DNA from 3 places in the Methylobacterium mesophilicum SR1.6/6 genome. Region 2 is predicted to be linked to each of the others. Evidence: predicted binding sites of a transcription regulator. Region 2 holds the regulator's gene; each other region holds the start of a gene.
The links. The regulator LexA, encoded in region 2, represses DNA repair genes until DNA is damaged. The targets are predictions, from matches to a motif close to TGTTCNNNNTGTGTTCNG.
Positions count from the first base shown of each region.

Region 1: a site for LexA is predicted at 3,724-3,741, ahead of MMSR116_RS28495 (ATP-dependent helicase). Genes of this name have one in related genera too.
Region 3: a site for LexA is predicted at 4,218-4,235, ahead of uvrA (excinuclease ABC subunit UvrA). Genes of this name have one in related genera too.

Region 1 covers NZ_CP043538.1:6,020,325-6,026,627, forward strand. The annotation lists gene MMSR116_RS28485 (hypothetical protein) at 1-86, opposite strand, end outside; gene MMSR116_RS28490 (PhoH family protein) at 220-936, opposite strand; gene MMSR116_RS28495 (ATP-dependent helicase) at 1,356-3,713, opposite strand; gene MMSR116_RS28500 (phosphoenolpyruvate carboxylase) at 3,834-6,303, opposite strand, start outside.
Region 2 covers NZ_CP043538.1:5,032,480-5,038,782, reverse strand. The annotation lists gene MMSR116_RS23850 (Uma2 family endonuclease) at 1-613, shown strand, start outside; gene fae (formaldehyde-activating enzyme) at 614-1,153, opposite strand; gene MMSR116_RS23840 (NRAMP family divalent metal transporter) at 1,216-2,457, opposite strand; gene MMSR116_RS23835 (hypothetical protein) at 2,538-2,753, shown strand; gene MMSR116_RS23830 (hypothetical protein) at 2,792-3,262, opposite strand; gene lexA (transcriptional repressor LexA) at 3,499-4,224, shown strand; gene MMSR116_RS23820 (ComEC/Rec2 family competence protein) at 4,218-6,303, opposite strand, start outside.
Region 3 covers NZ_CP043538.1:337,153-343,455, forward strand. The annotation lists gene MMSR116_RS01625 (transporter) at 1-383, opposite strand, end outside; gene uvrA (excinuclease ABC subunit UvrA) at 909-4,073, opposite strand; gene MMSR116_RS01635 (cupin domain-containing protein) at 4,462-4,887, opposite strand; gene MMSR116_RS01640 (zinc-binding alcohol dehydrogenase family protein) at 4,898-5,917, opposite strand; gene MMSR116_RS01645 (winged helix-turn-helix transcriptional regulator) at 6,027-6,303, shown strand, end outside.

The DNA of each region.
Region 1 (6,303 bases), 990 kb from region 2:
ATGGCCGGAGCCGCGGAGGCCGGCTGGACGAGGGCGGCACCGCCGAGAGAGGCCAGGACGGCGAAGGCGAAGGTCAGTTTCCTCACGAGGAGACTCCAATTCTCTGATGGCCGGGTATGAAGCCCGGTTCATCCTCCCGGATGGGAGGTGCGGAGAGTCGTCTCGTGCCAAGAGGCGGCACGGCGGGCCGGCGAGGGCCCGCCGCCAACAACTGCCGGATCAGAGATTCGTTTCCTCGAACGCCTTCACCCATTCGGCGCAGATGCCCGAGCGGACGATGTCGTTGCGGGTGAACTCCACCACCGGGATCGGCATCATCCGGCTCTTGATCAGATGCATGACGGTACGCAGCCCCGATGTCTCGCGCAGGTCGGTCTGCGAGACGTCGCCGTTGATGATGACCTGGCAATCGTCGCCGATGCGGGTCAGGAACATCTTGATCTCGTTGACGGTGGTGTTTTGCGCCTCGTCGAGGATCACGAGGCAGTTCTTGAAGGTGCGGCCGCGCATCACCTCGAACGGGACGATCTCGATGTCGCCGGTCTTGAGGGCGATCTCGAAGGCGGCGGCGCCCATGCGCTCCTTCATGGCCTCGGTGAGCGGGGCGACCCACGGGGCGATCTTCTCCTCGAGGGTGCCGGGGAAGTAGCCGAGCGAGCGGCCCGAGGGAACGTTCGGGCGGGTGATGACGACCTTGGCGATGCGGCGCTGGCGGAGCTGGTCGGCGGCGCGGGTCCCGGCGATGAAGGTCTTGCCGGTGCCGGCGGGGCCCAGGACGATCACCTGGGGCGAGCGGGCCAGGGCGTCGAGATACTCGGCTTGGCGTTCGGTGAGCGGCTGGATTGGAGCGAGATTGCGTTCTTCGTCGAAGCGTGTGCGGTGAATGCGGGACGTGCGGTCTTCAACAAGTTCAAGTCGTGCGCGGCGTCTCTTCATGGATGTACACTCCAACGGGACTAGCCAACCTGGATCTGTCGCTGAACTGCCGTTTACCTGCTTGCTCCCGGCTCTACTCGTTTGCGGAACTCAATACCGGCCCCGGGCCGAAGGTTCCGTCCCGCGCTCGTCCGCCTGTGGAGAGCGTCACGACGTTCCGTGCGCGGCCGAATACGCGATGCAACTGGCGCACCAGCGCGATTCGCGCCCGACGATTGCGCGCCGGGTGTGACTAGGGGGTGACGGTTGGTGGAGAGGCTTCGAAAAAGCCGCGTCGCTGGCGCGGATGCATCAGGTTCGGGACGGGGAGGTCGCGGTAACGCGGCATCCGGCACAGTCACCATCCTCCCCGCCCGCAGGGGCGAAGCCGGCCGACCCTGCCGCCCTGAGACGTCCGGGCTTGGTCGGCGGGACGGGCCTCATCCGGCCTGGACGAAGCTGTCGAGGACCATCTTCCGACCGGCCTTGTCGAAGTCAACGGTCAGCTTGTTGCCGTCGACGGCCGCGACGGTTCCGGGCCCGAACTTGGTGTGGAAGACCCGCTGACCGCCCTGGAACGCGGACGGCGCGCCCGAGGATTTTGCGATCAGCTCGCCCTCGATCTGGCGGGGGCCGCCGGACCGGCCGCCGGGCGCCGACCCAAAGCCGCCACGGGTGCCCGCCTGCGCGGTGTTGGCCTGCGCCCGCTGCCAGCCCGGCGTGCCGTAGCTCGACCCGAACGGCGTGGGGTTGCGGTCGAACCGCGAGGCACCGGCGGAGAAATGGGCGGGCGCCTCAACCACGTCCACGGCCGATTCCGGCAATTCGTCGATGAACCGGGACGGGATGGTCGAGGACCAGAGGCCGTGGATGCGCCGGTTCACCGCGAAGGAGAGCTTCGCCCGCTTGCGCGCCCGGGTGAGCCCGACATGGGCCAAGCGCCGCTCCTCCTCAAGGCCGGCCCGGCCGCTCTCGTCGAGCGCCCGCTGGCTGGGGAACAGGCCGTCCTCCCAGCCGGGCAGGAACACGGTGTCGAACTCGAGCCCCTTGGCGGCGTGGAGGGTCATCAGGGAGACCCGCTCGGCCCCCTCGGTCTCCGAGGCCTCCATCACCAGGGAGACGTGCTCCAGGAAGGCCGCCATGTCGGGGAATTCCTCCATGGAGCGGACGAATTCCTTCAGGTTCTCCAGCCGGCCTGCGGCGTCGGCGGAGCGGTCCTTCTGCCACATCTCGGTGTAGCCGGACTCCTCGAGGATGATCTGCGCGACCTCGCTGTGCGGCTGGGATTCCACCAGCCGCGCCCAGCGGGAAAAGCTCTCGGTCAGCGCCCGCAGGGTGGAGCGGACCCGGGGCTTCAGCTCGTCGGTCTCGCACAGGCGCTGGGCGGCGATCCGCAGGGGCACCCGGTTGGCGCGGCCGTAGCCGTGAAGCTGCTGCAGGGTGGCGTCGCCCAGCCCGCGCTTCGGCGTGTTCACGATCCGCTCGAAGGCGAGGTCGTCGCTGACGTTCACGGTGGCGCGCAGATACGCCAGCGCGTCGCGGATCTCGGCCCGCTCGTAGAAGCGCGGGCCGCCGATCACCCGGTAGGGAAGGCCGAGCTGGACGAAGCGATCCTCGATCTCGCGCATCTGCGCGGAGATCCGCACCAGCACGGCAATCTCCGACAGGGGGTGCTGCTTCGACTGGAGGGATTCGATGGACTCGGCGAGCAGCCGCGCCTCCTCCTCGGAATCCCAGGCGCCCGTCACGGTGACGCGCTCGCCCGGCTCGTCGTCGGTGCGCAGGGTCTTGCCGAGCCGGCTCTCGTTCTTCGCGATGAGTCCGGAGGCGGCCGCCAGGATATGGCCCGTGGAGCGGTAGTTGCGCTCCAGCCGCACCACCACGGCGCCGGGGAAGTCGTGCTCGAAGCGCAGGATGTTGTCGACCTCGGCGCCGCGCCAGCCGTAGATCGACTGGTCGTCGTCGCCCACGCAGGCGATGTTCTTGCGATTTTGCGCCAGCAGTCTCAGCCAGAGGTACTGGGCGACGTTGGTGTCCTGGTACTCGTCCACCAGGATGTAGCGGAACCGGTCCTGGTAGTTGGCCAGCACGTCGGGGTTCTCGCGCCAGAGCTTGAGGCAAAGGAGCAAAAGATCGCCGAAATCGACGGCGTTGAGCGTCGCGAGCCGGGCCTGGTAGGCGGTGTAGAGGGCGCCGCCCTTGCCGAAGGCGAAGGACGAGGCCTCGCCCGGCGGCACCTGCTCGGGGCCGAGGCCGCGGTTCTTCCAGCCGTCGATGGCGTGCGACAGGGCGCGGGCCGGCCAGCGCTTCTCGTCGACGTTCTGGTCGAGGATGACCTGCTTCATCAGCCGGAGCTGGTCGTCGGTGCCGAGGATGGTGAAATCGGATTTCAGCCCGACGAGTTCGGCGTGGCGGCGCAGGATCTTGGTGCCGATGGCGTGGAAGGTGCCGAGCCAGGGCATGCCCTCGCCGGCGGGGCCGATCAGGCTGCCGATCCGGTGCTTCATCTCCCGGGCGGCCTTGTTGGTGAAGGTCACCGCCAGGATGTCGAAGGGCCGCGCCCGGTTGGTGGCGATCAGGTGGGCGATGCGGGTGGTCAGCACCCGGGTCTTGCCGGTGCCGGCACCCGCCAGCACCAGAACCGGGCCCTCCGTGGTCTCGACCGCGCGGCGCTGCTCGGGGTTGAGCCCTTCGAGGTAGCCGGCGGCGTCGCGGCGGAGCGCGCCCATGGCGCGGGCGGCGATGGAGGAGGACGGGGCGCCGTCCCCGGCGGGCAGCGCGTGCGGGCGGTTCTGCATCCCGCATCCCTGGACCAAATCGCGAACGGCGTCGAGGCCGTTCGCGGCGGATGCCACCGGAGCGTGTGCGTGCGGCCGGTCTCGCGGGGGCGATCCCGAAACGCTGGCCGCCCCGGCGCGCTACCCGAACGCGCCGACCTCGTGCTGGATCATCCCGGAGATCTCGCGCACCTGCTCGAACATCCGGCGGATCGGCTCGAACAGGTTGGCGTGCTCGGCCGCGTAGGTGCCGACATCCCGCGGGCCCGCCGGCTCGCCGAAGTTGAGGCCCAGCGTCGGGTCGGGGGTGACCGGGAAGATCTCGTCGAGGAGCTTCAGGCAGCCGTCGATATCGAGGCGCAGGAACCGCTCCAGCAGCTGCTCGCGGGAGATGCCCGCCTGCGGCCGGAAGCCCGGGATGTGCACCGCCAGGAACCAGATCCGATGGATCAGGGCGAGGCGGAGCGCGTGCAGCAGCGTCAGCCGCGCCGACATGCCCGGCAGGTCGGGGGCGGCGGCCGTCAGGGCGAGCCAGTCGCGGGTCAGCCGGCCGAACAGGCTCCGGAGCGCGGAGGCGAGGTCGAGCCGCTCCAGGGCGCCCGCGATCACCACCAGCTCGTCCCGGCGGAAATCCTTCTGCGTCCGCCGCGCCCGCTCCAGCCACACGGCCGGGTCGAGGGTGTCGATGTAGGCGCGCAGCACGTCGAGGTCGCCCACGGAGGCCGCGTGCTGGACCAGCCGGAAGGCCCGGGAGAAGCGCACCGAGTCGCGGCGCATGTCGCGGAACAGGTCGGGGCCGCGCTGGGCGGCGCGGCCGATCCCGTGGAGGGAATTCGCCAGGAAGCCGAGCTGGTGCAGGATCGCGTTGTTGGGGATCGCCCGCATCTGGCGCGGATGGGTGATGCGGGCCGGCCCGCCATTGTCGCTCTGGCGCGCCACGGGGCGGGAGCCCGTGCGGTCGATCAGGCTCGGGCCGAAGGTGCCGAGCAGGGCGGCGTAGCCCGAATCGTCGACCAGCGCCTCCATGTCCTGGCGGGCCGCGGTGAAGAACTCGAGGGCGAAGTCCGGCTCGGAGTAGATCGGATCGTCCGCGGGATCCGCCTCCCGCGGGCCGTCGTTGAGGGCGTAGTCCGAGAAGCTGTCGTCCTCGGCCACGTCCAGGGCGTAGACGTGCTCGGCGATCCGGTCGACGCTGGCGCGGGCCAGCGCCTCGGTGCCGTAGAGCAGGTAGCCGTCGGTGCCCTGGAAGCTCGATTCGAGCCGCACCTTGATGCCGGCCTTGCGGGCGCGGTCGCGCGCATCCTCGGGCGCGAGGTAGGCGAGGCGGTCGCGCAAGCTGGTCGGATGGGCGCCGCGGCCGATCGATTCGCCGTGCGTGTCGAAGATCGCGAGCTCGATGTCGGCGAGGCCGTTCTGGACCAGCATCTCGGTGATGCGCAGGCGCAGCCGCTCGATCCAGAAGGTGGCGGCGAGCTGGCCGACATAGCGGCCCGAATCGGAATAGCCGAACTGCACGGTCAGCCGGCCGATGCGCTTCAGATATTGGCGCCAGTGCGGGTTGCGCAGAGCGTCGTCGAGCACCCGGATGCCCTGCTCCAGGGCGCTCGCCGTCTCGAACAGCGGTGTGATCTCCAGCTTGTCACTGATCCCGTAGTGGCGCGCCAGCCAGAGGGCGGCGAGCAGCGTGTAGCCGGTCTCGGTCTCGGCGATGAGGAAGCGCACCGGGTGGGTGCCGTCCACGTGCTTGAGGATCTGGGCGATCGTCATCATCAGCCGGGCAGCCGAGGCGCGCTCGGCGGCGAGCGCGCCGAAATCCACCGCCACCGGGCGGACGTCGTTCAGGAGCGCGTGGATCGTGGCGAGGTGCGAGCGGCGCCGCGCCGCGTCGGTGGGCTCACCCTCGAGGTCGATGACCCGGCGGACCGCGTTGTGGATCTGGCTGGCGTTCAGCCGGAAATGCGGCAGGGCGTTCGACAGGCCGTGCGTGGCGACGCCCGACCGCAGGATGGCGATCCGCCGCTGGTCGGCCGGATCCTCCGCCGCCTCCAGGGCCCGGGTCAGCCCCGCCACGAGGATGCTGGCGTCGGTCTGCGCGCGGTCGCGTTCGATGATCAGCGCCAGGGCGAACCGGTGGACCGATTCGAGCGAGGGCTGGTCGCCGAGGCGCGGCGCGACGGCGAGCTGGCGGTTCACCGCGGCCAGCGCGCCCTCGGCGAGCCCGCGGACCTCGCGGCAGGCGGCGATCTCGGGCAACTCGCGCATCACCCGGTCGAACTGCATGCGCTTCGAGATCAGCCGGTAGCGCAGGGTGTCCCACCAGCCGATGTCGGTGCGCCCGTCGGTGTCGCAGCCGACCCAGCTGGCGATGGCGAAGGGGCGGGGCGTCAGCTCGGTCCACCGGTCGGGCCAGCGGGCGCGGGCCGCGTCCAGGAGGGCGCCGTTGAAGGCGTCGAGGGCGAGCCGCCCGTTATTGGCCGCCGCGCAGGCCTGCTCGAACTCCACGTCCAGGGTGATCGGCACGTCCGGCCGTGTGGAGAGCTTGGCGGCGCGGGCGATCAGCTCGGCGCGGGCGGCCTCATCGGGGAGGCTCGCGGCCTCGGCGAGGAGGCCC
Region 2 (6,303 bases):
GACGACTCTCGAAACCCCGCCCGTCCAGAGGACCGATCCCCATCGGGGATTCTGGGACTTCATCGAGACGCGCCCCGATGAGGAGAAGTGGGAGCTTATCGAGGGCCAGATCGTGATGCAGGCCCGGCCGAGCCTCATCCATCAGGTCATCGTCGTGACTCTCCAGCGCCTGCTGAACGAGGCTCTGGAACGGTCGGGCTCCTCGTGGATCGCCATCCACGATCCCGCCATCGACCTCAGGCCGTTCATCACGGGCCATACCTACGTCCCGGACGTCGCGGTCATCGACGCGGCCACCATCGAGCCTGACCGGAACGTCGTCGACGGTTGTTATCTGGCCGCTGAGATCCTCTCGCCGAGCGATCACCGGAAGCTGCCCGGCACGCGCCAGACGAAGATCGACGTCAAGCGCGCGGGCTACGAGGCCTTGCCGCTCTGTCAGGCCGTGCTCCTGATCGAGCAGAGGAGCCGCGCGCTGACCCTGTCGGTGCGCAGCGGGGAGACCTGGACCTGCGCCCGCCTGACCGGGGATGACCGTCTGGTCCTCCCCGGTTTCGGCCTCGATTGCGCCGTGGCGGATCTCTATGCCCGCACGCCCGTCGCACAGGGCTGATCAGTACTCGATCACGCCGTCGAGCGCGTAGTGCTTCACGGTCTTCCGGTTGGCGATCAGCTCGTCCACCGTCGGCTCGCCCTTGAGGGCGCGGGCGATGGCGAGCTTCGTCGCCTCGTAGTTGGTCCGGTAGAGGTCCTTCTGGTCGAGGTTGTCGTCCTCGGCGCAGCGCTGGTCGAGCCAGATCATGATGATCATGCACAGCTCGTCGAGCCCGTCCCTCGGCAGGATGCCCTCGATGATGCAGTCCACGATCGCGTCGCCGGTGGCGGCCTGGACCACGCCGCCGAGGAGCTCGGCATACTCGGCCGTGTGGATAGTGACCTTGGTGGTCATCATCGTGGCGGGGCGGACCAGCTGGTTGAGGTCGCGGACCACGAACATCCGCGTGTGGCCCTGGACCTGCCCCATCATCGACGCGAAGGCCTGACCGACCGGACCGCGCACCGAGCCGATCAGCACCTCCGGCATGGCGTCGGTGTACTGGCCCTCGGCCGCCAGCACCGTGGCCTCGCCCGTGCGGAACCAGATCTCTTGCATGTTCGAACTCCACCTGATCGGAGCCCGCGGGAGACATCATCGGAGGGCTCGCGTCAATCGCGTCAGAGCAGGCCGACCCCGTCGAGCACGCCGATCATCGCGAAGGCGATCGTGATCCCCGACACGGCGTAGACGACCCACCTGTAGGCCCCGGCCACGCGCTGCCCCTCCGGCAGGGCGCGCGTGGCCAGCAGGATCAGCAGGCCGAGCGCCAGGGGCAGGAGCAGGGCGTTCATGACCTCGACCGCGATGTTGAGCGCCACGAGGTTCGGCACGAGCTGCACGGCCACCGCCCCCGCGGCGACCGCCAGCGCGAAGGCGCCGTAGAAGGCCGGCGCCTCCCGGGGCGACTGCCCGAGGGAGTGCGGCCGGCCGGTCACGTCGCCGAAGCCCCAGGCCAGCGCCAGGGCCACGACGTTCAAAGCCACGAAGGCCGCCGCGATGATGCCGACCCCGAACACCACCTGCCCGAGCCAGGGCCCGAGGGCCGGGGTGAAGGCGCCCGCGAGGTCGCCCACGGTCTCCAGCCCCTTCGCGCTGCCCTGCCCGGACTTGCCGATCGTGGCGGCGGCCGCGATCAGGATCGCCCCCATCACGCATTGCGAGATCACCGCACCCACCAGGGTGTCGAGCCGCGAGCGGCGCGCATGGTCCCAGCCGAGGCCTTTGTCGACGATGGCCGACTGCTGGTAGAAGATCATCCACGGCATGATCACCGCGCCGATATTGGCGGCGATCAGCACCCGGTATTGCCCGTCACCCAGCGGGATGTGCCCGAAGGAGGCGACGATCTCCGGCACGTCCGGCCGCGCCGCGATCGCCAGCCCGACGAAGACCAGCTCGAACAGGCCGACTGCGATCGCCACCACCTCGACGCGCCGGTAGCTGCCGGTGAAGACCAGCCCGAGGAGCAGGGTCGCCGGCAGCCCGAGACTCACGAGCCGCGGAACCCCGAACAGGTCGCCGATCCCGGCGATCCCGGAGAACTCCGTCACGATGGCGCCGATTCCCGCGACCACGAGGCCGCCGTAGGAGATCCAGGCCCAGGCCGGCCCGTAATGCGTCCGGATCAGCTCGCCATGGCCGCGGCCCGTGGCGGTCCCGAGCCGGACCGTCAGCTCCTGGACGACGTAGAGGATCGGCACCAGCAGGATCTGCAGGAGCAGCAGCGAGTAGCCCCAGCGCGCGCCGCTCTGGGCCGCCGTGATCAGGCTGCCGACATCCGTATCGGCGAGCATCACGACCAGTCCCGGGCCCGCGGCCTTGAGGAACGCGGACAGGCGGGGCAGGGAAGCGCTGGGCACGGCTCGGGAACAGTCCCGGGCGGCGGCAGTTCCGGCGGACGCCTGCGGCGTTTTCCCGGGAGCCCGCGGGAGGAATTGAGATGGCGGAGAGCACGGATCGGGGTTCCGGCTGGAGCCTTCAGGCGAGCGCCGTGCCCGACGGGGTGCGCCTGGAACTCGCCCTATCCGACCTCGGCGGCGCGCCGGTCACCGCCGCCATCACCCTGGACCGGGCGGAGGCCCGCGCCTTCGCCCGCGCGCTGCTGGCGGCGGCTGGGGACGCGACCGAGCGCACCTTCCCCAAGCCGGGGACCTGAGCCGGGGACCTGACGGGCGCGGGCGCCGGGCCCGCGGTTCAGCGCAGGATCAGGCCCGGATTGCGGCCCGGAAGCCGCGGAACCACCGTGCCGCGCTTCTCGATCGGCGCGTCGCACGCGTAGGCGAACTCTGTCTTCAGCGGATCGAACACGGTCTCGCCGGTGATCCGGCAATCCTCGCGCACGGTCTCGTCGAGATAGGCCCGGGCCGCGGTCCGGAAGCGCTTCACCCGCGTCGCCTCGGGCTCGGGATCGATCCGGACCTCGCTCAGGTTGCAGCCGGCATATTCCCGCAGGGCGTTCGAGACGATCAGCATCCGGCGCACTTGCCGGTTGTCGTAGACCTCGTAGGGCTCCTTGCAGCCGATCGTCACCACCTGCGGGGTCAGCGCGACGTAGTTCCGGGAGATGTAGGAGAACCCGGTCGTGCAGCCGGCGAGCGCCAGGCCGAGGGTCACCACGCCGAAGGTCACCACGCCGAGGGGCAGCAGAGCTGCGGGTCGTCGCATCCTCGTCATCCCAGCCCGATCCACGCCGCGCCCCGGGCTTATCCCCGGACGGCCGGCTGGACGCATTGAAACGGCTCCGCTTGCGCCGTCAATGCGTTTCTCCCCGGCAGGCGGCCGCCACGCACGCAAGCGTGGCCATATCTCTCTTGCGGAACACTTGCGGAACGTTTAACGTGTTCGTGATTTGTTTCTGTGGCCGCCACGAGGCGGTCCCTCAAGCCGCGAGGCCCACGTCGATGCTCACGCGCAAGCAGCTGGACCTCCTGCGCTTCATCCAGAACCGCATGCAGGAATGCGGCGTCCCGCCGTCCTTCGACGAGATGAAGGACGCCCTCGACCTGAAGTCGAAGTCGGGCATCCACCGGCTGATCACGGCCCTCGAGGAGCGCGGCTTCCTCCGGCGCCTGCCGAATCGGGCGCGCGCCATCGAGGTGATCCGCATCCCCGAGAGCCTGACGCAGGCGGCCGCGGCCCAGGCGCCCGCCGAGCCCCGCCGGTTCACCCCGAGCGTGGTGGAGGGTGGCAAGTCCAAGCAGCCACCGCTGCCCGCCAATGCCCGCATGATCGACGAGGCCGGACGGGCGGTGTCGATCCCCGTCATGGGCCGGATCGCGGCCGGCACGCCGGTCTCGGCGATCCAGAACCAGAGCCACGCCATCACCCTGTCGCCGGACTTCCTGGCCGGCGGCGAGCACTACGCCCTGGAGGTGCGCGGTGATTCGATGGTCGAGGCCGGCATCCTCGACGGCGACCTCGTGGTGATCCGCAAGCAGGACACCGCCAACACGGGCGATATCATCGTGGCCCTGATCGACGACGAGGAGGCGACGCTCAAGCGCCTGCGCCGCCGCGGCTCCTCGATCGCCCTGGAGGCCGCCAACCCGGCCTACGAGACCCGCGTCCTCGGGCCCGACCGGGTCCAGATCCAGGGCCGCCTCGTGAGTCTCGTCCGCCGCTACTGAAGCGGTTCGGCGGGCGCGTCGCCGGGCGCGTCCCCGCCGCTCGATCCGTCGGCCTCAGCCGGGGCCGCAGGCTCCTCCATGGCGCGACTGCTGTCGACTGCGGCGGTCATCGGCGGTGCCGGCTTCGTGTCCCGGTGCGGTCGCCACGGCAGGCCGCGATCACCGGTCCGGGCGTAGCGCGCGGTGAACCCGCCGGGTTCGGCCCGGAGCGCCACGGCTCCGTGATCCGCCAGGACATGCCGGTCGATCACGAGGGGCCCCGTGCAGGTCGGGGGCGCCGCGAGGCCGGTGATCAGCACCGCGGCCCGGGCGCAATCCTCCGGGAAGGCGCGGCGATCCCGGACCAGCGCGACCGCCCGCCCATCCGGCAGGCGCGCGGTGCATCCGAGCCGGTCGCAGCGCCCGCTTCCGGACGGCGTGACCAGCGCGCCGGGGCGCCGCCCGTCGCCGTCCGCCTTCAGCCACTGTTCCAGCACGAAGCCGGAGGGGCTGCCCAGGGCGGCGAGGCGGCCGTCCGGCCCCCGCACCGCCGCGCCGCCGCCCTGCCGGTCGACGTAGACGTCGTAGCGGTCCGGCAGCACGGTGAGCCAGAGCCCCAGCAGGAGGGGCGGCCCGGCGAGCCAGCGCAGGCGCGAGACCGGGAGCGTCGCCAGCAGCAGGCTTGCGGTCAGCAGGGTCAGCGCCGCGGTTCCGAAGGCCGGCAGCACGAGGATGGCGCGCTCGAACCCGGCGATCCACTCGGAAATCGCCAGCATGCCCCCCACCGCCTGACCCATCAGCCACCAGACCGGCCGGTCGAGGGCGAAGGGATAGGCCAGGATCCCGAGGACCGCGGCGGGCATCACCACCAGGGAGACGAGGGGCAGCGTCAGGGCGTTGCCGACGAGCCCGAAGGGCTGCACGGTCTGGAAGTGGTAGGTGGCGAAGGGCGCGGTGGCGACCTGCGCCACCAGGGTCGTGGCCAGGGTCCCGGTGACCGCCGACAGGCCGCTGCCCACAAGGCGCCCGATCCGTCCCGCCCCGGGGCGCACGAACAGCCGGCCGTCGATCAGGCGCGCGCAGGCGATCAGCCCCGCCACCGCCCCGAACGACATCTGGAAGCTCGGGCCGAGCAGGCCCTCCGGCTCGCGGGCGAGCGCGATCAGGGCGGCGAGCGCGAGGTTGCGCATCGACAGGGCCGGCCGGTCTGCCAGGATCGCGCCCAGCATGATCAGGGTCATGATCAGCGAGCGCTCGGCGGCGATGTCCCAGCCCGAGAAGGCGCAGTAGGCGGTCACGCCCACCATGGCGAAGCCGGCCGCGATCTTCTTGATCGGCCAGACCAGCGCGCAGTACGGCACCAGGGCGAGGGCCGCCCGGACCAGCCAGAACACCACGCCGGCGGCCAGCACCATGTGGAGCCCGGAGATCGACACCACGTGGTAGATGCCGGCGGCGCGCAGCGCGTCGTTGGTCGCCGGCCCGATCAGCCCGCGCTTGCCCGTCACCAGGGCCGCCGCGACCGCCCCCGCCTGCCCGCCCTCGGCCTCCGCGATCCGGCGGGTCAACGCGTTGCGGGCCGCGTCCAGCGTCGCGGCGAGCCGCAGGCGCAGGGGCGGCGGCTCCGCGGGCGCGCGGACCGTGACCGCTCCGACCAGCGAGCCCACGGCGCCGAGACCCTGGAAATACGCGTCCCGGGCGAAGTCGTAGCCGCCGGGCCGGGCGGCCTCCGGCGGCGGCAGCAGCCGGGCGGTTGCGGCGATGACGTCCCCGGGTCGCGGGATCGGCGTCCTGCGGAACGACACCCGGACATGGACCGGCCGCGCCTCCGGCGCGAGCCCGGCGAAGCTCTCCACGCGGATCACCAGCCGGGCGCCGACCTCGCGCTCGTCCAGCGCCTCGACCATCCCGACGAGGGGGCCGATGGTGGTCCGGGTGAGGATCGGGGCGGCCACCTGGGTGACCCGCCACGTGGCCGCCGCGAAGCCGAGGAACCCGGCCGCGGCCGCGAGGGCCAGCGCCAGGGCCACGGGCCGCGCCCCCAGGAACGGCACCGGCGCCAGGGCCAGAGCCGCCCCCACCAGCGGCGCGGCCAGGATC
Region 3 (6,303 bases), 1.9 Mb from region 2:
TTGCTGCCGAGGTCGAAGGCCCAGATGCCGCCGACGAAGGTGCCGACGTTGACCGACACGTCGCGGATGCTGGCGTTGCCGCGGTTCTTGCCGAAGGCGAACACGGTCGGCGGGGCGAGGGCCAGCTCGAAGCGGCCACCGGCCAGGACGAGCGGGGTCGACCAGACGAGGACCGGGATGTTGACGCCGACGTCCACCGGCACCGACGGCGCGGTCTGGCGGTAGAGGAACGTGTTGATCGCGTAGACGCCCTCAGGCAGCGGAGCGCCGACGGCGAGGCCGACCTGCTCGCCCGGTACGGTGGTGGTCTGTGCCTGAGCGATGGTCGAGGCCATGCCAACCGTAAGCGCGACCGTACCGGCCGCGAGCCAGTTCTTCATCATTTTCTCATTCCTTCCCAAGGTCCCAAGGCATCCGTCCCGCATTCGGCACGTCCCTGCCGGTCTGCTCGCCTGTCGCGGCTGCCGGCTTCGGATGTGCCGAGCGCCCCCACGGAGCCTGCCCGTCTCAACGTCTGCGACTATTCTACAGAGACCTCCGGAAAGACAGTGGAATGCTCGCCGAAAGGCCAAAACCGGCTCAACCGTTGCGCAAAAGCCGCATTTTTGCGGCGATGCAACACTATCCCCAGGCAGGAGATCGAGGGTCGTTTCGGCAAAATATCGCTGAACGGTCAAGCTGTTGCCGCCCGCGATCGCGGGAGGATCCGGCAAGTCGGGCTTGGCGATCGCGTAGGCCACCGGCGCCGGCCCGCGGCCCCGGATCGGGCCGGCACCGGCCCGATCCGGGGCCGATCTGGGATACATTCCTCGTCCGGCAGCTCGAATCACCGCCCGCGGCAAGGGTCCGCCGGCCGGCACCCGGCAAATTCTGCCGGGTGCCGGCCGACTCGGATTCGACGCGCGGCGCTACCCGGCGGCGCTGCGGCGGGCCGGGTGCGGGGTGACCTGCCTGTCGACCGTCCTGTCGACCTGCCGGTCGGCCTGCGGAGCGGGGCGCCGCTCCAGCACCTCGCGCAGGAACCGGCCGGTATGGCTCGCGGTCGCGCGGGCGATCTGCTCCGGCGTGCCCTGCGCCACGACCTTCCCGCCGCCGTCGCCGCCCTCGGGGCCCATGTCGATCACCCAGTCGGCGGTCTTGATCACTTCGAGGTTGTGCTCAATCACCACCACGGTGTTGCCCTGGTCGACCAGCTCGTGGAGCACCTCCATGAGCTTGGCGACGTCGTGGAAGTGCAGGCCGGTGGTCGGCTCGTCGAGGATGTAGAGGGTGCGGCCGGTGGCGCGCTTCGACAGCTCCTTCGAGAGCTTCACGCGCTGCGCCTCGCCCCCCGACAGGGTGGTGGCCTGCTGGCCGACATGGACGTAGTGCAGGCCGACCCGCTTCAGGGTCTCGAGCTTGTCGCGGATCGCCGGCACCGCCTTGAACAGCTCGGCCGCCTCCTCGACGGTGGAATCGAGCACGTCGGCGATGGACTTGCCCCGGTACTTCACCTCCAGGGTCTCGCGGTCGTAGCGCTTGCCCTTGCAGACGTCGCAGGTGACGTAGACGTCGGGCAGGAAGTGCATCTCGATCTTGATGACGCCGTCGCCCGAGCAGGCCTCGCAGCGCCCGCCCTTCACGTTGAACGAGAAGCGCCCCGGCTGGTAGCCGCGGGCCTTGGCCTCGGGGAGGCCCGCGAACCAGTCGCGGATCGGCGTGAAGGCGCCGATATAGGTGGCGGGGTTCGAGCGCGGCGTGCGCCCGATCGGCGACTGGTCGATGTCGATGACCTTGTCGAGATGCTCCAGCCCCTCCAGCCGGCCGTAGGGGGCCGGGTGCTCCAGGGCGCCGTTCAGTTTTTTGGCCACCGCCTTGTAGAGCGTGTCGATCACCAGGGTGGACTTGCCGCCGCCCGAGACGCCGGTGATGCAGGTGAAGGTGCCGAGCGGAATCTCGACGTCGACGTCCTTGAGGTTGTTGCCCCGTGCGCCGAACAGCCCGAGCCTGCCCTTCCGGCCCTTGCGACGCGCGGTCGGGGTTCGGACTGACATTTCGCCAGTCAGATACTTGGCGGTGAGCGAAGCGGGATTGGCTAGCACCTCCGCGGGGGTGCCCTGCGCGATGATCTCGCCGCCGTGGATGCCGGCGCCCGGGCCGACATCGACCACGTAATCGGCCTGCAGGATCGCGTCCTCGTCGTGCTCGACCACGATCACCGAGTTGCCGAGGTCGCGCAGGCGCTTGAGCGTGCCGAGCAGCCGCTCGTTGTCGCGCTGGTGCAGGCCGATCGAGGGCTCGTCCAGCACGTAGAGCACGCCGGTCAGCCCCGAGCCGATCTGCGAGGCCAGCCGGATGCGCTGACTCTCGCCGCCCGAGAGTGAGCCGGAGCCGCGGGCGAGCGTCAGGTATTCGAGGCCGACATCCACCAGGAAGGTCAGCCGGTCGCGGATTTCTTTCAGGATTCGGACCGCGATCTCGTTCTGCTTCGCCGTGAGCTTGTCCGGCAGCTCCGAGAACCAGCGGTGGGCCTCGGAGACCGAGAGGGCGGTCACGTCGGCGATGTCCGCCATGGCGACCTTCACGGCGAGCGCCTCCGGCTTCAGCCGCTTGCCGCCGCAGGCGGCGCAGGGCGTCTCGCTCATGAAGCGCCCGATCTCCTCGCGCACCGCGTCGGAATCGCTCTCCTTGTAGCGGCGCTCCAGGTTCGGGATCACGCCCTCGAAGGGCTTGTTGACCGTGTACTTGCGCAAGCCGTCGTCGTAGGCGAAGCGGACCGCCTGCTTGCCCGAGCCGTACAGCACGATGGCACGGGCCGTCTCCGACAGGCTCTGCCAGGGGACGCCGGTCTTGAAGCCGAAATGCTCGGCCAGCGCGTCGAGGGTCTGGCCGTAATAGGGCGAGGTCGACTTCGCCCAGGGTCCGACCGCGCCGCGCTTCAGGCTGAGGCCCGGGTCGGAGATCACCAGCTCGGGGTCGATCCGCATCTCGTGCCCGATGCCGCCGCAGGTCGGGCAGGCTCCGAACGGGTTGTTGAACGAGAACAGCCGCGGCTCGATCTCCGCGATGGTGAAGCCCGAGACCGGACAGGCGAAGCGGGACGAGAAGGTGATGGTCCGGGGCTCTTCCCCCTCGGGGGCGTCGGCGAACACGACCTCCGCGATGCCGTCGGCGAGTTCCAGCGCGGTCTCGAAGGAATCCGCCAGCCGCGCGCCGATATCGGCGCGGACCACGATCCGGTCGACCACCACGTCGATGTCGTGCTTGAACTTCTTGTCGAGCTTGGGCACGTCGTCGATGGCGTAGTATTCGCCGTTCACGCGCAGGCGCTGGAAGCCCTTCTTCTGATATTCGGCGATCTCCTTGCGGTACTCGCCTTTCCGCCCGCGGACCACGGGCGCCAGCAGGTAGAGCCGGGTCTTCTCGGGCAGCTCCAGCACCCGGTCGACCATCTGCTGGACGGTCTGGCTCTCGATCGGCAGGCCGGTGGCGGGCGAGTAGGGGATGCCGACCCGCGCCCAGAGCAGGCGCATGTAGTCGTAGATCTCGGTGACCGTCCCGACGGTGGAGCGGGGGTTCTTCGAGGTGGTCTTCTGCTCGATGGAGATCGCCGGCGACAGCCCGTCGATCTGGTCGACGTCGGGCTTCGACATCATCTCCAGGAACTGGCGGGCATAGGCCGAGAGCGACTCGACGTAGCGGCGCTGCCCCTCGGCGTAGATCGTGTCGAAGGCGAGCGACGACTTGCCCGAGCCCGAGAGCCCGGTGAAGACCACGAGCCTGTCCCGGGGGATGGTCAGGTCGACGTTCTTGAGATTGTGCTCCCGGGCGCCGCGGATCGCGATGACCCGCCGGTCCTCTGGCGCTGCCGGGGCGGCGTCGAACAGGGCGGCCAGCTTGGCGTCGACGGCCGCCTCGGTCCGGGCCGCGGACGCTTCGCCCTTCGGGCCGGCCGACTTGGGCCGGGCTGCCTTGGTCGAGCCTGCCTTCGTCGAGGCCGCCTTCGTCGGGGCTTCCTTGGCGGGCATCTTGGGAGCGGCTTGGGCGGCGCCGGCGCGGCTTGCGACACGACTTCCAGCTTGGGCTTTGGCCATGAGGGCGGCGGTCTTTCGAGGCGTCGACGCGGTCAGAGTCGGATTCGCGCGCGGGCCAGCCGCCGCTCCCGCTCATGTCGAGCCCACGAGGCCCACGGCAAGATGCGGCCGGCGGGACGCAGGCCCGTCATGCGCCGCCCTTGCTAGAACGAAACGCGTACGGCGGCAACCGCTCCGTGGATGCGCAACCGTCTTGGCGAGCGCGGCGAAGCCATCCAGAGGGCGCCACGCTCCGCGATGTCGCGCCGCCCTGGGTCGCTTCGCTGCGCGCGCGATGACGTCGGCCCATCTCCGGTGCCGCATCGCGGGCGCTGAGATCCCACGTCGCCAGATCCCAACCCTCGGATTCTCATCCTCGACAGGTGCCGATGCCCGCGCTTCCTGATCGTCACCCCTCCGCGTTGCGGGCCATGAAGCTGGCCGGCGTCCCGTCCTCCGGGTTCACGAAGACGATGTCGGTGGGCGCCCGGCGGGGCGTGTCGATCGACAGGAACACCACCGGCGTCCCGGGCTCGATCTCCGGCATGGCGTGGACCGTGCCCTTCTCGAAGAACAGGAGCTGGCCCGGGCCGAACGCCGTCACGGCGGCGGGGTCGCCCATCCAGAACGTGCCCCGGCCCGAGAGGCAGTAGAGGTACTCGTCGCAGGTGGCGTGGTAGTGCGGCGGGGTCGGGCGGTAGACCCGGAACACCCGGGCGCTCGCCGCCTCCCGGTCGGTCAGGTAGGTGTCGACCAGGAGGGTCGTTGCGCTGTCGGGCAGGGACGCCGCCAGCGCCGCCACGTCGAAGATGCCGGTTCCCGCCGTCTCCGCCATCGCGTCCTCCCTAACTGGAAAAACCTTCGAGCACGATCTTGCCCCTGGCGCGCCCGCTCTCGATGAGCGCGTGGGCGCGCCGCAGGTTCGCGGCGTCGATCCGCCCGTAATGCTCACCCAGGGTGGTGCGCAGGCGCCCCGCGTCAACGAGGCGAGACAGTTCGTCGAGGAGGGCCCCCTGGGCGGCGATGTCGGCGGTGGCGAACATCGAGCGCGTGAACATGAACTCCCAGTGCAGCGACAGGCTCTTGCGCTTGAGGAGCCCGACATCGAGCTGATCGGGATCGTCGATCAGGGCGAGCCGGCCCTGCGGGGCGATCAGCGCGACGATCGCGGCCAAGTGGGCGTCGGTGCCGGTGGTGGAGAAGACGAGGCCCGGCGCCCCGAGGCCGAGCGCCGCCACCGCGTCCGCCAGCGGTTTGGAATGGTCGACCACGTGGTGGGCGCCGAGGTCCCGGCACCAGTGCGCCGTCTCGGGCCGCGACGCGGTGGCGATCACAGTCAGGTCCGTCAACTGCCGGGCGAGCTGGATCGCCACCGAGCCGACGCCGCCGGCCCCGCCGACGATCAGGATCGCTGGGGCGGCGCCCGGCACCGGCCGTCCCGTGTCGAGCCGGTCGAACAGGGTCTCCCAGGCGGTGATCGCGGTGAGCGGCAGGGCGGCGGCCTGCGCCCAGTCGAGGCTTCTGGGTTTGTGCCCGACGATGCGGGCGTCGACGCAATGGTATTCCGCGTTCGTCCCCGGCCGGGTCAGGTCGCCCGCGTAGAACACCGCGTCGCCCGCCGCGAAGCCCTGGACCTCCGCGCCCGCCGCGACGACGGTGCCGGCCGCGTCCCAGCCCAGCACCTTGACGCCGCCATCCTCCGGCTGCGCCCGCCGCCGGACCTTGGTGTCGACCGGGTTCACCGAGACCGCCTCGACCTTCACCAGCAGGTCGTGCGGGCCGGGCTCGGGCTGCGGCAGGTCGAGAGCGACCAGGGCTTCGGGATCGGTGATCGGCAGGGACGTGCGGTAGCCGACGGCGCGCATCGTGGTCTCCTCGGGCTGTCGCCGCGGGAGATGCCGCCCGCCTTCACGAACCGCAAGTACGCACATAAAACGCCCCTGGTGCCGGAAATGATACCGTCGGAGACAGCCCATGCCCCGCACCCGCCATCACGTCGGCGCCTGCAGCCCCGGCTGCGCCGTCGAGGCGACCCTCCGGTTCATCGACGGCAAGTGGAAGGGCGTGATCCTCTACCACCTGCTGGAGGGGACCCTGCGGTTCAACGAGATCCGGCGGCGGCTGACGAGCGTGACGCAGCGCATGCTCACGAACCAGCTGCGCGAAATGGAGGCGGACGGCCTGATCACCCGGACGGTCTACGCCCAAGTCCCGCCCAAGGTGGAGTACAGCCTGACCGAGCGCGGGCGCT